DNA from 2 places in the Streptomyces sp. NPDC058326 genome. Region 2 is predicted to be linked to the other one. Evidence: riboswitches for the same ligand, from Rfam matches in the RefSeq annotation. Region 2 holds a riboswitch; the other holds the start of a gene.
The links. A riboswitch is a leader RNA that binds a small molecule or an ion and turns the genes downstream of it on or off. The one in region 2 is predicted to bind glycine.
Positions count from the first base shown of each region.

Region 1: linked by a shared signal. The riboswitch ahead of gcvP (aminomethyl-transferring glycine dehydrogenase) and the one ahead of gcvT (glycine cleavage system aminomethyltransferase GcvT) in region 2 are both predicted to bind glycine.

Region 1 covers NZ_JBHVZO010000010.1:262,475-272,023, reverse strand. Annotated here, with positions in the region: gene ACFVYX_RS20680 (MerR family transcriptional regulator) at 1-165, shown strand, start outside; gene ACFVYX_RS20675 (bifunctional nuclease family protein) at 231-704, shown strand; gene bldO (whiB transcriptional repressor BldO) at 897-1,541, shown strand; gene ACFVYX_RS20665 (DNA polymerase IV) at 1,618-2,997, shown strand; gene ACFVYX_RS20660 (PRC-barrel domain-containing protein) at 3,106-3,519, opposite strand; glycine riboswitch at 3,583-3,681, shown strand; gene gcvP (aminomethyl-transferring glycine dehydrogenase) at 3,859-6,744, shown strand; gene ACFVYX_RS20650 (DUF5999 family protein) at 6,842-7,048, opposite strand; gene ACFVYX_RS20645 (hypothetical protein) at 7,382-7,972, opposite strand; gene ACFVYX_RS20640 (glutamate--cysteine ligase) at 8,453-9,549, shown strand, end outside.
Region 2 covers NZ_JBHVZO010000007.1:71,160-80,708, reverse strand. Annotated here, with positions in the region: gene ACFVYX_RS15670 (YncE family protein) at 1-168, shown strand, start outside; gene ACFVYX_RS15665 (GNAT family N-acetyltransferase) at 220-858, opposite strand; gene ACFVYX_RS15660 (EF-hand domain-containing protein) at 933-1,148, shown strand; gene ACFVYX_RS15655 (CopD family protein) at 1,216-2,124, shown strand; gene ACFVYX_RS15650 (L-serine ammonia-lyase) at 2,237-3,607, opposite strand; gene glyA (serine hydroxymethyltransferase) at 3,766-5,034, opposite strand; gene gcvH (glycine cleavage system protein GcvH) at 5,058-5,435, opposite strand; gene gcvT (glycine cleavage system aminomethyltransferase GcvT) at 5,513-6,637, opposite strand; glycine riboswitch at 6,811-6,910, opposite strand; gene ACFVYX_RS15630 (AAA family ATPase) at 7,062-7,724, shown strand; gene ACFVYX_RS15625 (enhanced serine sensitivity protein SseB) at 7,848-8,588, shown strand; gene ACFVYX_RS15620 (enhanced serine sensitivity protein SseB C-terminal domain-containing protein) at 8,663-9,454, shown strand.

The sequences.
Region 1 (9,549 bases), on a different contig from region 2:
GACCGGGAGGCCGGGTTGATCGAACAGGTCGTCGCTCCGCTGCGCCGGCACCGTAATCCGCAGACCAGAGCACATGCGGAGGCCACCGCCCAGGAGCTCGCCACGCAGTCGGTGAGGCTGCACGCGGCCCTCGTGCGGACCGCTCTGGGGATCCGTCTCCAGTGAGCTCGGCAGCGGCCTTGGGAGGGCCCGACTATCCAAACCGGTCGAGCACGTCCTAGGGTTGCTGTGTGAACGAGCTCGACGTTGTGGGTGTCCGGGTGGAAATGCCCTCCAACCAGCCGATCGTGCTCCTGCGTGAAGTGGGAGGCGATCGGTACCTCCCCATCTGGATCGGACCGGGGGAGGCGACCGCTATCGCCTTCGCTCAGCAGGGGATGGCTCCGCCGCGGCCGCTGACGCACGACCTGTTCAAGGACGTGCTGGAGGCCGTGGGTCAGGAACTCACCGAAGTCCGCATCACGGATCTGCGTGACGGGGTCTTCTACGCCGAACTGGTCTTCGCCAGCGGCGTCGAGGTGAGTGCGCGGCCGTCGGACGCGATAGCACTGGCCCTGCGGACCGGGACGCCGATCTTCGGTAGTGACGGTGTCCTGGACGACGCCGGTATCGCGATTCCGGACGAGCAGGAGGACGAGGTGGAGAAGTTCCGCGAGTTCCTCGACCAGATCTCACCGGAGGACTTCGGGACCAACAGTCAGTGACGCTGAGCGACGCGGCCGCGGGCCGTTCGCGGGGTGCCGTCAGGGCATTCGAGTAGCCTTTCCCCGGGGAGAGACACGGCAAACCACTCTCAGGGTGATTATCACTCGGCGTGCCGAGTGTGGCGATCGTTGACGCACCCCGGGTGACTGCCTACCTTCGTGTGGGCAGGTCAAGGACGGAGGGTCGGCGTGATGAGCAGCGCGGACGGTACGGCAGGGAGCTCGCTCGGACGCACGTCCGGAGAGAGCGGTCCGTATCCGCTTCACGGCAGTGTGGGCGACTTCGGTACGGACGCCGGTGCGGGCACCGGACCGGGCGGTACGGGGCCGGGCGCGGCGGGCGAGGTGGTCGGCTATCGAGGCCCGACGGCCTGCGCCGCGGCGGGGATCACCTATCGCCAGCTGGACTACTGGGCGCGTACGGGGCTCGTGGAGCCGAGCGTACGGCCCGCGTACGGGTCGGGGACGCAGCGGCTCTACAGCTTCCGCGACGTGGTCGTCCTGAAGATCGTCAAGCGTTTCCTCGACACCGGGGTGGCCCTCCAGAACATCCGGGCCGCCGTGCAGCACCTGCGCGCCCGGGGTTTCCGGGACCTGGAGCGGATGACGCTCATGAGCGACGGGGCCACGGTGTACGAGTGCTCCTCGCCCGACGAGGTCGTCGATCTCCTCCAGGGCGGACAGGGCGTCTTCGGCATCGCCGTCGGTGTGGTCTGGCGTGACGTCGAGTCGGCGCTCTCGCAGCTGCACGGGGAGCGGGTCGACACGGGCGAGACGCTCGTCGGACACAACCCGGGGGACGAACTGGCGAGACGGCGGCGCGACAGGGCGGTCTGAGGCTCGCCCGCGGGCCGCGGGTGATCCGTCGCGACGCGTGGCGGCGTTGTCAGTGGCGTAGGGCAGCATCGGAGGCGTGAGAGCCGCGCCGACGATCCTGCATCTCGACATGGATGCGTTCTTCGCCGCCGCCGAGCAGGCGGCGAAGCCGAGCCTGCGCGGAAAACCCGTGGTCGTCGGCGGTCTGGGACCACGCGGTGTGGTGGCCACCGCCTCGTACGAGGCGCGCCGGTTCGGAGTGCACTCGGCCATGCCCATGGGCCAGGCGCGGCGGCTCGCGCCGAACGCGGCCTACCTCGTCCCCCGCTTCGCCTTCTACCGGTCGATCAGCGAGCAGGTGATGGAGCTGCTCGGGCGGCTCTCCCCGCTGGTGGAGCCGCTCAGCCTCGACGAGGCCTTCGTCGACCTGGAGGCCGGCGGGATCGCCGACGACAGCGCGAGCGCCCGGGCCGCCGGGGAGCGGCTGCGCGGCGACATCCTCGCGACGACGGGCCTGACGGGGTCCGTGGGGCTCGCGGGCTCCAAGATGATCGCGAAGATCGCTTCCGAGGAGGCCAAGCCCGACGGGCTCGTCCTGATCGAGCCCGGTACCGAGCGGGAGCTCCTCGGGCCGCGTTCCGTACGGATCCTGCCAGGCGTCGGTCCGGCGACCGGCGAGCACCTGCGGCGGGCCGGTATGACCACGGTGTCCGATCTCGCGGAGGCGGGCGAGGACGAGCTCGTACGGCTGCTCGGGAGGGCACACGGGGCCTCCCTGTACCGGATGGCCCGGGGGTACGACGATCGGCCCGTGGTGGCCGAGCGGGACGCCAAGTCGGTGTCGGTCGAGGACACCTTCGACGTGGACCTCCACGACCGCGTGCGGATCAGGAGCGAGGTGGAGCGGCTCGCGGAGCGGTGTGTGGGGCGGCTGCGGACCTCGGGGCACTCGGGGCGGACGATCGTCCTGAAGGTGCGGCGGTACGACTTCTCGACCCTGACCCGGTCCGAGACGCTCCGGGGGCCCACGGACGACCCGGGTGTGGTGCGGGAGGCGGCGGGGCGGCTGCTCGACGCCGTGGACACGACGGGAGGCGTGCGGCTGCTGGGGGTCGGGGTCACCGGACTCGCGGACTACACGCAGGAGGACCTGTTCGCGCAGGCGGAGGCGGAGAGTTCGGCCGGGGGCGCGGCGGGCGCCGCCGTGGCCCCCGCCGAGGCCTCCGGCGCGGCCTCCGGTGCGCCCGAGCCCGACGCTCCGGTGACCGTGGAGCGGCACTGGGCGCCGGGACACGACGTACGGCACGCCGTGTACGGGGCGGGGTGGGTGCAGGGGAGCGGGGTCGGGCGGGTCACGGTGCGGTTCGAGGAGCCGTGGTCGGAGCCGGGGCGCGTGCGGACGTTCGCCGTGGACGATCCGGAGCTGGTACCCGGAGAGGCGTTGCCGTTGGTGCGGGACGGTGACGGGGACGGATGACGCCGAGGGGGCCGGCCCCGGCGGCCGGGGCGGCGGTCTGCCGGCCGCCGGCCGGTGGGCGGAGGCGGGGGCCAGCGGGAAGCCGTGCGGCGGGCCGGCGCTGTGGGGTTACTGGCCTGCCAAGCGGCCGAAGTCGGTGTCCGGGGCGTCCGAGGGGGGCGGGGGGAGCGTCAGGCTGTAGTGACGGTAGAGCTGGAGTTCCTGTTCGGGGGAGAGGTGGCGTCCCACGCCGAAGTCGGGGGCGTCCTTGATGAGGGCCCGCTCGTACGGGATGTGGAGTCCGTCGTCGAGGAGTTCGCTCGGGTCCAGGGGGACGAAGGCGTCCCGGCTGAAGAGGCCGGTGCGGACCGCCGCCCACTCCGGTATGCCGGTCGCGTCGTCCAGGTACACCTCGTCCACGGTTCCGATCTTGTGTCCGTCACGGTCGAACGCCTTGCGGCCGATCAGGCTGCGCGGATCGATGTCGGTCTGCACGGTCCCTCCAACTGGTCGCAACTGCTCTACCCCTACGAAAGTGCACATCTGGGATGTCGGCCACTTGAGCGATGGGAGCCGTAACCGCGCTGGTAGGCTGGCTGTGGCTGTCGACCCCGTGCGGGAGAGTCCCCCGGAGAAACTTCCGGTGGGCGCCGAAGGAGCAAATCCTCCCCGGAATCTCTCAGGCCCCTGTACCGCGCGGACGAGGTCACTCTGGAAAGCAGAGCGGTGTCCGACGGCATGCGCTCTCACCGACGGTGAAAGCCGGCGTGCCGCGAGGCGTGCCGGTGAAACTCTCAGGTTGAGATGACAGAGGGGGAGGCCGTCCGGGTACCCGCGCCGTGGTGCCCCTCGCAGGTCGTGACGACCAGGAGGCCTCCGCACATGACCGCCAACCGCATTCCGCTCTCCGAACTCGAACAGGGCATCCCGTTCGAGCAGCGGCACATCGGGCCTGACGCCGAGGCGCGCGCCAAGATGCTCGCCCAGGTCGGCTACGGCTCCCTCGACGAGCTCACGGCCGCCGCGGTGCCCGACGTCATCAAGAACACCGAGGCGCTGGGCCTGCCGGCCGCGCGCACGGAGGCCGAGGTCCTCGCCGAGCTGCGTACGCTCGCCGACCGCAACCAGGTCCTCGCGCCCATGATCGGCCTCGGCTACTACGGGACCTTCACGCCGCCGGTGATCCTGCGGAACGTGATGGAGAACCCCGCCTGGTACACCGCGTACACCCCGTACCAGCCGGAGATCTCGCAGGGGCGCCTCGAGGCCCTGCTGAACTTCCAGACGGTCGTCGCCGACCTGACCGGGCTGCCCACCTCCGGTGCCTCCCTGCTCGACGAGGGCACGGCCGCCGCCGAGGCGATGTCGCTGGCCCGCCGTGTCGGCAAGGTCAAGAACGGTGTCTTCCTCGTCGACGCCGACGCCCTGCCGCAGACGATCGCCGTCATCGAGACCCGCGCCGAGCCGACCGGTGTCGAGGTCGTCGTCGCCGACCTGAGCGAGGGCATCCCCGCCGCGGTCGCCGAGCGCGGTGTCTTCGGCGTGCTCCTCCAGTACCCGGGAGCCTCCGGAGCCGTCCGCGACATCAAGCCGCTGATCGACGCCGCCCACGAGCTCGGCGCGATCGTCACCGTCGCCGCCGACCTGCTCGCGCTCACCCTGCTCACCTCGCCCGGCGAGCTCGGGGCCGACATCGCCGTCGGTACGACGCAGCGCTTCGGTGTTCCCATGGGCTTCGGCGGCCCCCACGCCGGTTACATGGCCGTCCAGGACAAGCACGCCCGCTCCCTGCCCGGTCGTCTGGTGGGTGTCTCGGTCGACGCCGACGGCAACCGCGCGTACCGCCTCGCCCTGCAGACCCGCGAGCAGCACATCCGCCGCGAGAAGGCCACCAGCAACATCTGCACCGCGCAGGTGCTGCTCGCCGTCATGGCCGGCATGTACGCCGTCTACCACGGCCCCGAGGGCCTCAAGGGCATCGCGCACCGCACCCACCGGTACGCCGCGATCCTCGCCGCCGGTCTGACGGCCGGGGGCGTGGAGCTCACCCAGGGCGCCTTCTTCGACACCCTCACCGCGCGCGTGCCCGGTACGGCCGACGAGGTCGTGGCCGCCGCCCGCGAGGCCGGTGTCAACCTCTACCGCGTCGACGCCGACCACGTCTCCATGTCCTGCGACGAGACCACCACCCGCGAGCAGCTCGCCGCCGTGTGGGCCGCCTTCGGCGTCACGGCCGATGTCGAGGCGCTCGACGCCACCACCGAGGACACGCTGCCCGCGGGGCTGCTGCGCTCCGACGCGTACCTGACGCACCCGGTCTTCCACGCGCACCGCTCCGAGACCTCGATGCTGCGCTACCTGCGCAGGCTCGCGGACCGCGACTACGCGCTCGACCGCGGCATGATCCCGCTCGGCTCCTGCACGATGAAGCTGAACGCGACGACCGAGATGGAGGCGGTGACCTGGCCCGAGTTCGGTCAGGTCCACCCCTTCGCCCCGGTCGAGCAGGCGCAGGGCTACCTCACGCTCATCACCGAGCTCGAGGAGCGCCTCGCCGAGGTCACCGGCTACGACAAGGTGTCGATCCAGCCCAACGCCGGGTCGCAGGGCGAGCTGGCCGGTCTCCTCGCCGTCCGCGCCTACCACCGCGCCAACGGCGACGAGCAGCGCACGGTCTGCCTCATCCCGTCCTCCGCGCACGGCACCAACGCCGCCTCCGCGGTGATGGCCGGCATGAAGGTCGTCGTCGTCAAGACCGCCGACGACGGCGAGGTCGACGTCCAGGACCTGCGCGCCAAGATCGCGCAGTACCGTGACGAGCTGTCCGTCCTGATGATCACCTACCCGTCGACGCACGGCGTCTTCGAGGAGCACGTCGCCGACATCTGCGCCGAGGTGCACGAGGCCGGCGGCCAGGTGTACGTGGACGGTGCCAACCTGAACGCACTCGTCGGTCTGGCCAAGCCGGGTCACTTCGGCGGCGACGTCTCGCACCTGAACCTGCACAAGACGTTCTGCATCCCGCACGGCGGTGGCGGTCCGGGCGTCGGCCCCGTCGGCGTGCGCGCCCACCTCGCCCCGTACCTGCCGAACCACCCGCTCCAGCCGGCCGCGGGCCCGGAGACCGGTGTCGGCCCGATCTCGGCCGCTCCGTGGGGCTCCGCCGGCATCCTGCCGATCTCGTGGTCGTACGTGCGTCTGATGGGCGGCGAGGGCCTCAAGCGCGCCACCCAGGTCGCCGTCCTCGCGGCGAACTACATCGCCAAGCGCCTCGAGCCGCACTTCCCGGTGCTCTACACCGGCCCGGCCGGGCTGGTCGCCCACGAGTGCATCGTGGACCTGCGGCCGCTGTCGAAGGCGACCGGCGTCACGGTCGACGACATCGCGAAGCGCCTCATCGACTACGGCTTCCACGCGCCGACGATGTCGTTCCCGGTGGCAGGCACCCTGATGATCGAGCCGACCGAGTCCGAGGACCTGAGCGAGCTGGACCGTTTCTGCGACACGATGATCGCGATCCGGGCCGAGATCGAGAAGGTCGCCTCGGGCCAGTGGCCCGCCGACGACAACCCGCTGCACAACGCCCCGCACACCGCGGCCGCGCTGGGCGGCGAGTGGAACCACGCGTACACGCGGGACGAGGCCGTCTTCCCGGCCGGGGTCTCGGCCGCCGACAAGTACTGGCCGCCGGTCCGCCGTATCGACGGTGCCTTCGGCGACCGGAACCTGGTCTGCTCCTGCCCGCCGCTGGACGAGTACGACAACTGAGCACAGCGCGCATGAGGTGAGGGCCGGTTCGGAGATTCTCTCCGGGCCGGCCCTCGGCGTTTCCCGCGTGTCCCTCGTACGGTGACGGCCTCCGTCCTCAGGCGGCGGTCGTCACCTGTCCCGCCGTGAGCGGCCGGTGCGGGTCGATGATCTGCCCGTCCGGCAGCAGTTCACCGGTGTCCTCGAAGAGCAGGACGCCGTTGCACAGCAGGCTCCAGCCCTGCTCCGGGTGGTGTGCCGTCAGTCGGGCCGCCTCCCGGTCGGCGGAGTCGGCGGTGGGACAGGCAGGCTGGTGCTGGCACATGGGTAGGTTCTTTCGCTGCGTCGTGGTGGATGTCCTGCGGCTGTTCGCGCTCATCGCCGCCCCCGTCCGGTCGGTTCGGTTCCGGTCCCAGTCTTGCCCCATGGACGCGCTTCCGCAGGGATTTCGCGGCAGCTCGTCCTCTCCTGGGAAGACGCATCACCCGCAGGGGCGGTTCAGGTCAACTGCACCGTCCCTTCGGGTGGTTCTGGGGGGCCCGAGCGGGCTAGTCCGTCCGGGAGGGGTGTTCGGGAGGGGCGTTCGGACGGGTCCTTCGGACAGCAGTGCGCCCCGTGACCCGGGCGGGTCACGGGGCGGCGGTGCGCGTGCGGTGGATCAGGCGGGCGCCGGCGAGCCCATGAGGGGCGGCGGCGCGAGACGCGTACTGAGCACGGGCAGGAGGTCGGCGATCTGGTAGGCGCGGTGGGCCGCGATCCCCGGTGGCGCGGGGGCGAGCGGCACCAGCAGGTCGGCCGCGGCCGGGGCGGCGGTGGCGCCGTCCGCCTCGGGGTCGGCGTGCAGCCAGAGGGTCTGCATGTACAGCTCCGGTACGGACAGCAGCCGTGGCTGGTACGGGACGGGCAGTGCCTCGGCCTGGAGCAGCGCGCGCTCGGTGGCGGTGACGTACGGGCCCTCGAAGAAGTGCGAGAAGGACCAGCCGTCGGGGGTGAGCATGGTGTCCGCGGCGGCGATCGCCCGGCCCCCGCTCCTGATCAGGAAACGCCAGCCGGCGAGCCGGATGCGGGGCGTCTGCCCCGGAGCTCCGGCGACGCCCAGGACGTGGACGGGCAGGGGGAGTTCGGGGCTCAGTGGTCCCTGCGCGGCCCGCAGCGCGGGGGTTCGCGCCTCATGGACGGCGGTCGGTGAGCCGAGGGCCGCGAGGACGCTGCGGAGGGCCGGCGCAGGGGCCGGGGAGGGTCGGAGCATGGTGGGTCGCCTCTCACTCAGGAGACACGGTGACGCGTGGGCAGGTACGACGGCGCTGTCGGCGGCGGGGCCGGAGGAGGGCCATGAGGCCGTGGCCGGGCGCCAACACTCTGCCTCGTCCGCGGAGTTTATACGACACGTGTTCACAGAGTGTTTCCGCTAGACGTCGCCGATATTCCTGACAAGACGTCATCAGGCCGTAATGCAGGGGCCGAAGAAGCGGAATGCTCCGGTGGCGCCGCTCCCACCTGCGTATTCCTCGGGGAGGTGGACGGCTGAATGCCGACCCCGAGTTCAGAGACAATAGGACATTGGTATATGTCGATTGCCCCGTGCCTTCGGGATGTGCTGATGGGGTGCTGCATCCAGCCTATCCTCCGACGCCCCTCTTCCGCAGGCGTTGTGGATCAGCGAGGTGGGCATCATCGTCCGTGACATGCGGCCGTCCTGGCGGCTGCCCGCTCGGGGAGGGACGCTTCGATGGGGGAGAAGGTCGTGGCCGACGGGTTCGGCCCGTCCGACCGGCAGCAGTACCGGAGAAAGCTCCAGCAGTGTCTCGCGGGACTGGCGAGGCTCCTGGCGGAGAAGCGGTTCGACCGGCCCCGCAATCTCATGGGCGTGGAGATCGAACTCAATCTCGCCGGTTCCGACGGGCTGCCCCGCATGCTCAACGGGCCGGTTCTCGAAAAGATCGCCAGCCCCGATTTCCAGACCGAACTCGGAATGTTCAATCTCGAAGTGAACATCGCGCCCCACCAGCTCAACGGGCGCGTATTCGACCGGCTCGCGGAGGAGATCGGAACCGGGATCGGATATGCCGACCGCATGGCCGCCGAACTCGACGCCGGTGTCGTCATGATCGGCATACTTCCGACGCTCACGCAGGACGACCTGGTCCTGGAGAACCTCTCGGGCGCCGACCGCTACACGCTCCTCAACGACCAGATACTCGCCGCCCGCGGCGAGGACTTCACGCTCGACATCCACGGCGTGGAACGCCTCCTCGCCACGTCGGAGTCGATCGTGCCCGAGGCGGCCTGCACCTCGGTCCAGCTCCACCTCCAGGTGACGCCGGCCCGCTTCGCGGCCGTGTGGAACGCGTCGCAGGCGGTGGCGGGCGTACAGATCGCGCTCGGCGCCAACGCACCCTTCGTCTTCGGCCGTGAGCTGTGGCGCGAGTCCCGGCCGCCGCTCTTCCAGCAGGCCACCGACACCCGCCCGCCCGAGCTGCAGTCCCAGGGCGTCCGGCCGCGTACCTGGTTCGGGGAGCGGTGGGTGGACTCCGTGTACGACCTCTTCGAGGAGAACCTCCGCTACTTCCCCGCCCTGCTGCCCATCTGCGACGAGGAGGACCCGCTGCTCGTCCTCGACGAGGGCGGGGTGCCACGCCTCCAGGAGCTCGTTCTGCACAACGGCACGGTCTACCGCTGGAACCGGCCGGTGTACGGCTGGGTCGACGGCGTCCCGCACCTGCGCGTCGAGAACCGGGTGCTGCCGGCCGGTCCCACCGTCACCGACGTCATCGCCAACGCGGCCTTCTACTACGGGCTCGTACGCTCGCTCGCCGACGACCCCCG
Region 2 (9,549 bases):
GGCAAGGTCCTTTGGCTCTCCGGCCGCTACGACTCCGAGGTCTACGCGATCGACACCACCACCGGAAAGCAGCTCGCCCGCATCCCGGTCGGCGGCGGCCCCCACGGCCTCGCCGTCTATCCCCAGCCGGGCCGCTACTCCCTCGGCCACACCGGCATCTTCCGGTAGCCCGGTCGGCCGCGAGCAGTCGCCGGGCGGGACCGTCCGGACAGGCCCTGATCAGTGGGCCACGAGCAGCGCCTCGGACGCCACCGGACGGAAGCCCGCCGCCTGGAAGACCCGCACGCTGCGGGCGTTGCCCGGCGACTGCTGCGCCCACACCACGCCGCCGGGGGTGAGATGCCGCGCCGCCGTCGCGAGCGCGCGGCCAAGACCCCGGTGGCGTACCTCCTCGTCCACCTCGATCGCCGCCTCCCAGCGGCCCGCGACACCCCGGCCCAGGATCAGCACCCCGCCGTCGGCCGCCCACACCCGTACCTCGTCGCGGAACTTCAGCGCCCGCGCCACCCTCGGGTGCTCCGGGTCCTCGATCTCGCGGAGCTCCAGCGGGGGAGGACCCGGCAGGGCGCCCGCCACCGTGAGCAGGTCGATCGTGTGCATCCGGCGGCCGGTACGGGCCATGAGGGCGGCCAGGAAGACCGGGTTCATGCTCGCCGCGAGCGGGTCGCTCGACGTGGCCGCCAGCTCGGCCCGTATCCACTCCGGGTCGGCGTCCGTGAACACCACCGAGTGGGCGGTGAAGGCGAGCACACCCGCGTCCCGCGGGTTCGGCTGCGGGACCACCGTCGTCGACCCGTCCGGAGGCGGGAACTCCCCGTCCGCCGCCGCTGCCAGGATCCGTGCCACCTCGTTGCTCATACCCCCATCATCCGGCACCGCCGCGCCAGCTAATCTGACCACCGTCAGAGAAGCACCAAGAAGGGGCGGAAGCAGTGGCGGACATCGAGTCGGCACGCACGGCATTCAACCGGTACGACGTGGACGGGGACGGCTTCATCACCGCCGCGGAGTACAAGAGCGTCATGGCGCAGCTGGGCGACTTCAACGTCACCGAGACGGTCGCCGAGGCCCTCATCAAGCAGCGTGACGCCAACAGCGACGGCAAGCTGTCCTGGGACGAGTTCTGGTCCCACCTCAGCAAGGCCTGACCCGCCGCCCGGGCGGGCCGGGCAACCCTGAGTTGCCGCCCGCCCGGGGCTCGGTGACGATCGTCCGGTGACGCTTCCCGGACCACCCGGTACCCCGAGCCGTCTGACAGCGGCGGTCCTCGCCGCTGTCGCCGTCCTCGTCGTCGCCCTGCTGGGCGGCGGCATAGCCCAGACGGGGACGGGCGAGCTCCGGATACCCGCCGCCGGCACCACCACGGTGCTGCGGCTCCTCGTACTCACCGGTCTGGCCGTGCACGTCGGTGAACTCGCCGGCAGCCGGCTCTCGGGCCAGGGGCCACGGCCCCGCGCCTGGTCCGCCCCCGCCGCCCTCCTCGCCGCGGCCGCCTCGGCCGGGCTCCTGATCCTCTTCACCGCCGTCAGCGGACTGAGCCCGACCGTCGTCTACGGGCTCCGCGAGGGCCGTCTCCTGCTCGTCACGGCCAACGCCTTCGTCCTGGCGGCCCTCTGCGCCGCCTCCCGGCGCCCCGCGCTCGCCGCCCTGCCGCTCGCCCTCGCCGTCGGGGCCGAGGCGATGCGGGCCCATCCGGAGACGTACCAGCCCCTCCTCGGGACCTGTCTCACCCTGGTCCACCTCACCGCCGCCTCGCTCTGGGCCGGCAGCCTCCTGTACGTGCTCCGCACCATGAGACTGCGCGGCGGCGGGCGGGACGTCCTCGTCCGGTACGCCCGGATGGCCGCATGGGTGTACGCCGCACTCGCGGTGACCGGCACCGTCTCGACGCTGCGCAAGCTGCCCCTCGACGCGGTCCTGAGCACCGGCTACGGCCGGGTGCTGCTCGTGAAACTGGTGCTGTTCGGCGGGGCGAGCCTGCTGGCGCTCGCCGCCCGGGGGCGGATGCTGGCCGGCGGGAACGCCCAGGCACCCGCGCGCGTGGAGGTGTCCGTGCTCGCGGCGATCATGGTCGTCTCGGCGCTGCTGACCGTGGTGCCGGACCCGGTCGCCCTCGGGCCCTGACGGTTCCCCCTCGCGGGCCGCCGCACGGTCCGGGGCACCGGCCCGGCGGCGCCCCGGCAGGCCGGGACCACCCGGAGCGCGAGTCCTCGCGGGCGGCCCCCTGTGACCGCCCTCAGCACTCGATGATGTTCACCGCGAGCCCGCCGCGCGCGGTCTCCTTGTACTTGACGCTCATGTCCGCGCCGGTCTCCTTCATGGTCTTGATGACCTTGTCGAGGGAGACCAGGTGGCTGCCGTCGCCGCGCATCGACATCTTCGCCGCCGTGACGGCCTTGACCGCCGCCATGCCGTTGCGTTCGATGCACGGGATCTGGACCAGACCGCCGACCGGGTCGCAGGTCAGGCCCAGGTTGTGCTCCATGCCGATCTCGGCCGCGTTCTCCACCTGCTCGGGGCTGCCGCCCAGGACCTCGGCGAGCGCGCCCGCCGCCATCGAGCAGGCCGAGCCGACCTCGCCCTGGCAGCCGACCTCGGCGCCGGAGATGGAGGCGTTCTCCTTGAAGAGCATGCCGATCGCGCCGGCGGCGAGGAGGAAGCGCACGACACCGTCGTCGTCGGCGCCGGGCACGAAGTTCATGTAGTAGTGCAGGACCGCCGGGATGATGCCGGCCGCGCCGTTCGTCGGAGCCGTGACCACACGGCCGCCCGCCGCGTTCTCCTCGTTCACGGCCATCGCGTAGAGGGTGATCCACTCCATCGAGTGCGCCGCCGGGTTGCCCTCGGAGCGGAGCTTGCGGGCGGAGTTCGCGGCGCGGCGGCGCACCTTGAGACCGCCGGGCAGGATGCCCTCGCGGGACATGCCGCGCGAGACGCAGGACTGCATGACCCGCCAGATCTCCAGGAGGCCCGCGCGGATCTCGTCCTCGGTGCGCCAGGCCTTCTCGTTCTCCAGCATCATCGCGGAGATGGACAGGCCGGTCTCCTTGGCGAGGCGGAGCAGCTCGTCACCGGTGCGGAAGGGGTACTTCAGGACGGTGTCGTCGGGGACGATCGGGTTCTCGCCCGCCACGGCGTCCTCGTCGACGACGAAGCCGCCGCCGACCGAGTAGTACGTCTTCTCCAGGACGAGGCCGCCGTCCGTGTCGTACGCGAAGATCGTCATCCCGTTGGCGTGGTACGGGAGTGCCTTGCGCCGGTGCAGGATCAGGTCGGCGTCGAAGTCGAAGGGGATCTCGTGCGCGCCGAGGAGGTTGAGCCGGCCGCTGGACTTGATCCGCTCGACCTCGTCGTCGGCGGTCTCCACGTTCACCGTGCGGGGCGAGCTGCCCTCCAGGCCGAGCAGGACCGCCTTCGGGGTGCCGTGGCCGTGGCCCGTGGCGCCGAGCGAGCCGTACAGCTCCGCTCGTATCTTCGCGGTGCCGGCGAGCAGGCCCTCGTTCTTCAGCCGGCGGGCGAACATCCGTGCCGCGCGCATCGGTCCCACCGTGTGGGAGCTCGACGGGCCGATGCCGATCGAGAACAGGTCGAAGACCGAGATGGCCACGGGGGACTCCTTGTGGGGGGCTAGACGCCGTTGTCTGCCGGGGTGGTGCAGAACGGAGCAGGAAGATCGGGAACGGGCACGACATGGGGTGGGGCACCGCGCTCACCTTTCAGTGTGCGCGATGCCCCGGACGTTCGTACGAACAAAAGGGTACGAAACTACTTCAGGCCGGGGTACAGCGGGTGCTTGTCGGCGAGCGCCGTCACCCGGGCCTTCAGCGACGCGGCCTTCTCGGCGTCGAAGCCGGGCTTCAGGGTCTCCGCGATGATGTCGCCGACCTCGGTGAAGTCCTCGGCCTGGAAGCCGCGGGTCGCGAGCGCCGGCGTGCCGATGCGCAGACCCGAGGTGACCATCGGCGGGCGCGGGTCGTTCGGAACGGCGTTCCGGTTGACCGTGATGCCGACCTCGTGGAGACGGTCCTCGGCCTGCTGGCCGTCCAGCTCGCTGTCGCGCAGGTCGACGAGGAGCAGGTGGACGTCGGTGCCGCCGGACAGGACCGAGACACCGTGGGCGGTGACGTCGTCCTGGACCAGGCGCTCGGCGATGATGCGGGCGCCGTCCAGGGTGCGCTGCTGGCGCTCCTTGAACTCCTCCGAGGCCGCGACCTTGAAGGAGACGGCCTTGGCCGCGATCACGTGCTCCAGCGGGCCGCCCTGGAAACCGGGGAAGACCGAGGAGTTCAGCTTCTTCGCGAACTCCTTTTTCGCCAGGATGATGCCGCCGCGGGGGCCGCCGAGCGTCTTGTGCGTGGTGGAGGTCACCACGTCCGCGTACTCGACCGGGTTCGGGTGCAGACCGGCGGCGACCAGGCCCGCGAAGTGGGCCATGTCGACCCACAGCTTGGCCTCGACCTCGTCGGCGATCCGGCGGAACTCGGCGAAGTCCAGCTGGCGCGGGTAGGCGGACCAGCCCGCGATGATCACCTTGGGGCGGTGCTCCTTGGCGAGGCGCTCGACCTCGGCCATGTCGACCAGACCGGCCTCGTCCACGTGGTACGCGACCACGTTGAACTGCTTGCCGGAGAAGTTCAGGCGCATGCCGTGGGTGAGGTGACCGCCGTGAGCCAGGTCGAGACCCAGGATCGTGTCGCCGGGCTGGGCGATGGCGAAGAGGGCGGCCTGGTTCGCGGAGGCACCGGAGTGCGGCTGGACGTTGGCGTACTCGGCGCCGAACAGGTCCTTGATCCGGTCGATCGCGATCTGCTCGGCCACGTCGACGTGCTCGCAGCCACCGTAGTAGCGGCGGCCCGGGTAGCCCTCGGCGTACTTGTTGGTGAGGACGGAGCCCTGCGCCTCCATGACGGCGACCGGAGCGAAGTTCTCCGAGGCGATCATCTCGAGGGTGGACTGCTGGCGGCGGAGCTCGGCGTCGACGGCGGCGGCGACGTCCGGGTCCAGCTCGTGGAGGGGAGTGTTCAGAAGCGACATGAATCGATCCCTAAGGGTCTCGTTTAGCCGGCGGTGAAGGCGGTGTACTCGTCGGCGGTGAGCAGGTCCTCCGGCTCACCGGCGAGGCGCACCTTGAACAGCCAGCCACCCGCGAACGGAGCCGTGTTCACCAGGGAGGGGTCGTCCACGACGTCCTGGTTGGCCTCGACGACCTCACCGGTCACCGGCGCGTACAGATCGCTGACGGACTTGGTGGACTCCAGCTCGCCACAGGACTCGCCCGCGGTCACCGTTTCACCGACCTCCGGGAGCTGCACGTAGACGACGTCGCCGAGGGCGTTCGCCGCGTGCTCCGTGATGCCGATCGTGGCGACACCGTCCTCGACGGCCGACAGCCACTCGTGCTCCTTGCTGTACCGCAGCTGCTGGGGGTTGCTCATGACCTGATTCTCCTGGATCGGGGGAGTGCTGATGAACGGGGGTCTCGCGGGATGAGACCGGGGATGAGACGACTGCGTCACTTCTGGCGCTTGTAGAACGGCAGCGCCACGACCTCGTACGGCTCGTGGGTGCCGCGGATGTCCACACCTACACCCTGGGTGCCGGGCTCGGCGTGCGCCGCGTCCACGTACGCCATCGCGATCGGCTTTCCGAGCGTCGGCGACGGCGCGCCGGACGTGACCTCGCCGATGACCACGCCGTCCTTGACGACGGGGAAGCCCGCGCGGGGGACCCGGCGGCCCTCGGCGACCAGACCGACGAGCTTGCGCGGCGGGGCGGTCTCGGCGCGTTCGGCGGCCTTCTCCAGCGCCTCACGGCTGACGAAGCGACCGTCGTTGGTCGTCTTCTCGAACTTCACGACCCTGCCGAGACCGGCGTCGAAGGGGGTGAGCGCGGTGGTCAGCTCGTGGCCGTACAGCGGCATGCCCGCCTCCAGGCGGAGCGTGTCGCGGCAGGAGAGACCGCAGGGGATCAGACCGACCGGCGCGCCCGCCTCGGTCAGCGCCTTCCAGACGCCCTCGGCGTGCTCGGGCTTCAGGAACAGCTCGAAGCCGTCCTCGCCGGTGTAGCCGGTACGGGCGATCAGGGCGGGCACACCGGCGACCGTGCCGGGCAGGCCCGCGTAGTACTTCAGGCCGTCCAGGTCGGCGTCGGTGATCGACTTCAGGATGCCGGGGGACTCCGGGCCCTGGACGGCGATCAGGGCGTACGCGTCACGGTCGTCGCGGACCTCGGCGTCGAAGCCGCCCGAGCGGGCCACCAGGGCGTCCAGGACGATCTGCGCGTTGGAGGCGTTGGCGACGACCATGTACTCCGTCTCGCCGAGGCGGTAGACGATCAGGTCGTCGAGGATGCCGCCGTCCTCCTGGCAGATCATCGTGTAGCGGGCACGGCCGTTGCCCACGGTGGAGATGTTGCCGACGAGGGCGTGGTCGAGGAGCTCGACCGCCTGCGGGCCCGTGACGGTGATCTCGCCCATGTGGGAGAGGTCGAAGAGGCCCGCCTTCGTGCGGACGGCGTTGTGCTCGTCGCGCTCGCTGCCGTACCGCAGCGGCATGTCCCAGCCGGCGAAGTCGGTCATGGTCGCGCCCAGGGAACGATGCAGGGCATCGAGGGCGGTGAGGCGGGGGGCAGTGCTCATGGGGTGGCTCCCGGGTCCCAAGGGCGTGATCGGTGACGAAACACATGACGGGCGAGGACGTCCTCCCCATCTGTCATGGAACCTGAGAGGTTCACCGAGAGCATCTCGTCACCGAGAGATCGGCTTGCACCTTGGGTGGGGACACAGCAGGGTGTCCCGCTTTTCAGATCTGCCTCATCCGCGCGGTACGGGGCCTGAGAGATTCAAGGGAGGGTCTTGCTCCTTCGGCGTCCGGACACGCGGTGCGGTCCGGAACTCTCCCGCGCGGATTCGAGCGGCCGGTATGCGATTGTGTGGCGACTGTGCGCGCCTGGCGGGCACATCATTGCACGCGAGCTCGGCGGGGCATATCGCTTGTGTCCCATTACCGTTTCTTTACACTTTGTGGGCAAGGGTCTCCCAAGGCCCGGCAGGGGGAGAAGCGATGAGGATCCAGCACAGCGGCGCGTGCGCGCCGAGTACCGGCATACCGTCACAGCGCGCCCGCGCCAGGACCCGCGGCCGCGGCCGGCTCCTCCGCGACCTGCGCGAGCGCGGCGGCCGCGCCCCCCGCGCCCTCACCTTCGCGGCCGGCGACCTCGTGGTCGTCTCCGGGCTCCCCGGCAGCGGCAAGTCGACCCTGATGAAGCGCGCCGCCGAGGGCACCGGCATCGACTCCCAGGACGCCCGCGAGCGCTGGGAGGCCCGGATGCCCGGCCTCCTGCCGTACGCCGTCTACCGCCCCCTGGTCCGGCTCGCGCACTACGCGGGGCTGCGCCGCGCCCTGCGTACCGGCGCCGGAGTGGTCGTGCACGACTGCGGTACCCAGTCCTGGGTGCGCGGCTGGCTGGCCCGCGAGGCCCGCCGCCGCGGCCGGTCCCTGCACCTGCTCCTCCTCGACGTCTCCCCCGACACCGCCCGCGAGGGGCAGCGCGCCCGTGGCCGGGGCGTCTCCGCCTACGCCTTCGCCCGGCACCGGCGGGCCGTCGGCAGGCTCGTCGAGGCCGCCGAGTCCGGCCGCCTCCCGCACGGCTGCGCCTCGGCCACCCTGCTCGACCGGGACGCGGCGGACGCGCTTCGGAAGATCGGATTCCGGGAGACCTGCTGACGGACCCCCCGACCCCGGCCCGCCTTCGTTCCGTACCCTTTTGGCCACGACGGCGCCGAGGCGGCGTTAGGGTGCTGCCGGGCGGCCGGTGCGGCAGGCCGTGCGAGAAGGGGAAACGGGACCGTGGACGTGACGTGGCCGGGCAACGAACTGGAAGAGGTCCTTGCCGCATCCCTCGGCAACCCCGCGGCCGGCGCCCGCCTGGTCGAGACGCTCGGCCGCAGCCCGATCTGGGTGCCCCTGCCCAACGGCGGCGGACCCGAAAGCCCCGACCTCGACCTCCCCACCATGGAGATCGACGGCGCGGCCTACGTCCCCGTCTTCAGCTCCGAGCAGCAGTTCCTCGCCTGTGTCGGCAGTCACATGTCGTTCACCGTCGCGCCCGCCCGCGACTTCGCCCGCGGCCTGCCCCCGCAGCTCGGCATCGCCGTGAACCCCGGCGGCACCGTCGGCGTCCCGCTGCCCCCGCCCGCCGTCGCCGAACTCTGCCGCGTCGGCCGCACCCCGCTCGACGGCCCCGCGAGCGGCGGCCGCGTCCGCCTCTTCGAGCCCGACTGGCAGGACGACCCCGTCGACTTCCTCGCCGCCGCCTCCGCCGAGTTCGACGCCACCGGCGTCGTGACCACCGCCCGCCGCGCCCTCGCCAGCGTCGAGGGCACCGAACCCGCCCTCTTCATCGGCGTCCAGCTGGCCGCCTGGGACGGCGTCGACCGCAACGCGCCCCTGGACGCCCTGGGCCGCGCCCTCGGCCGGGTCGAGGTCGCCTGGCCGGTCAACCTCATCCTGCTCGACATGGCCCAGGACCCGGTCGGCGACTGGATGCTGGAGCGGGTGCGACCCTTCTACCAGCGCGCCGCCGTGTGACCGGCCCCCTGCTTAAGCTGAACTGAATCGGTAGCTGGACGAACGTGGTGAACGGAAGAGGGGCGGGACCCAGGGTGAGTGCGTCAGGCACCGCTGCGCCAGGACAGGTCGAGCACATGCTGCGCCAGGTGGCACCCGGACGCTACGACGCGTACGAGCAGCTCCTGCACGCCCTCGCCGACGGCGAGCTCTGGATGCTGCTCTGGGACGGCGCTCCCGGCTCGTCCGACGCCCAGTACGGGAACATGGAGGTCGACGGCTTCGGCTACGCGCCCTGCGTCACCTCCGCCCAGGAACTCGCCGCGTCCGGCTGGAACCGCGCCCACGAGCTCGTCACCGGCCGGGAGATCGCCCGGGCCCTCTACCCCGACCGCTGGGGCGTCTGGCTGAATCCGCACGCCCCCGGCGGCGGCGTCGGCATCCCCTGGGCCGATCTGCGCCGGATCGCCACCGGCCTCGACCGGATGCCCGCCGGGCCGCTGCGGGTCACCGAGCCCAGCCTGGAGATCCCGCAGTTCTACGCCCTGCTCACGCAGAACGCGCACCGCACGGCCGCGGTCCGGGCGCTGCGCCGCGGCTGGGTGCAGCCCGCGCTCGGCACCCCGTACCTCGTCATCGGTCTCGATCTGTACGACACCTCCGCGGCGGCCGTCGACACGGTCCGCGCGATGATGCGCCAGTCGATCGGCGCCGTACCCGACGGGCTGCCCGTCTCGACGGTCGCCCTCTCCGACGCGTACGACCCGGTGGCGCTCTGGCTGCGGGCGAACGGACGGCCCTTCTACGACCGCGAGGCGCACGCCGGGCGCGGTTCCGCGCCCGTCCCCGGATACGGCTACCCGCCCCCGGCTCCGTCCGGATACTGAGACGCCTCTCTTCTCACATCGCATCCCACCGGCCTCCGGAGTCCGCTCCGGAGGCCGTCGTTCGCCCTGATTAACCACCTCGAGCGCCCAGTTGA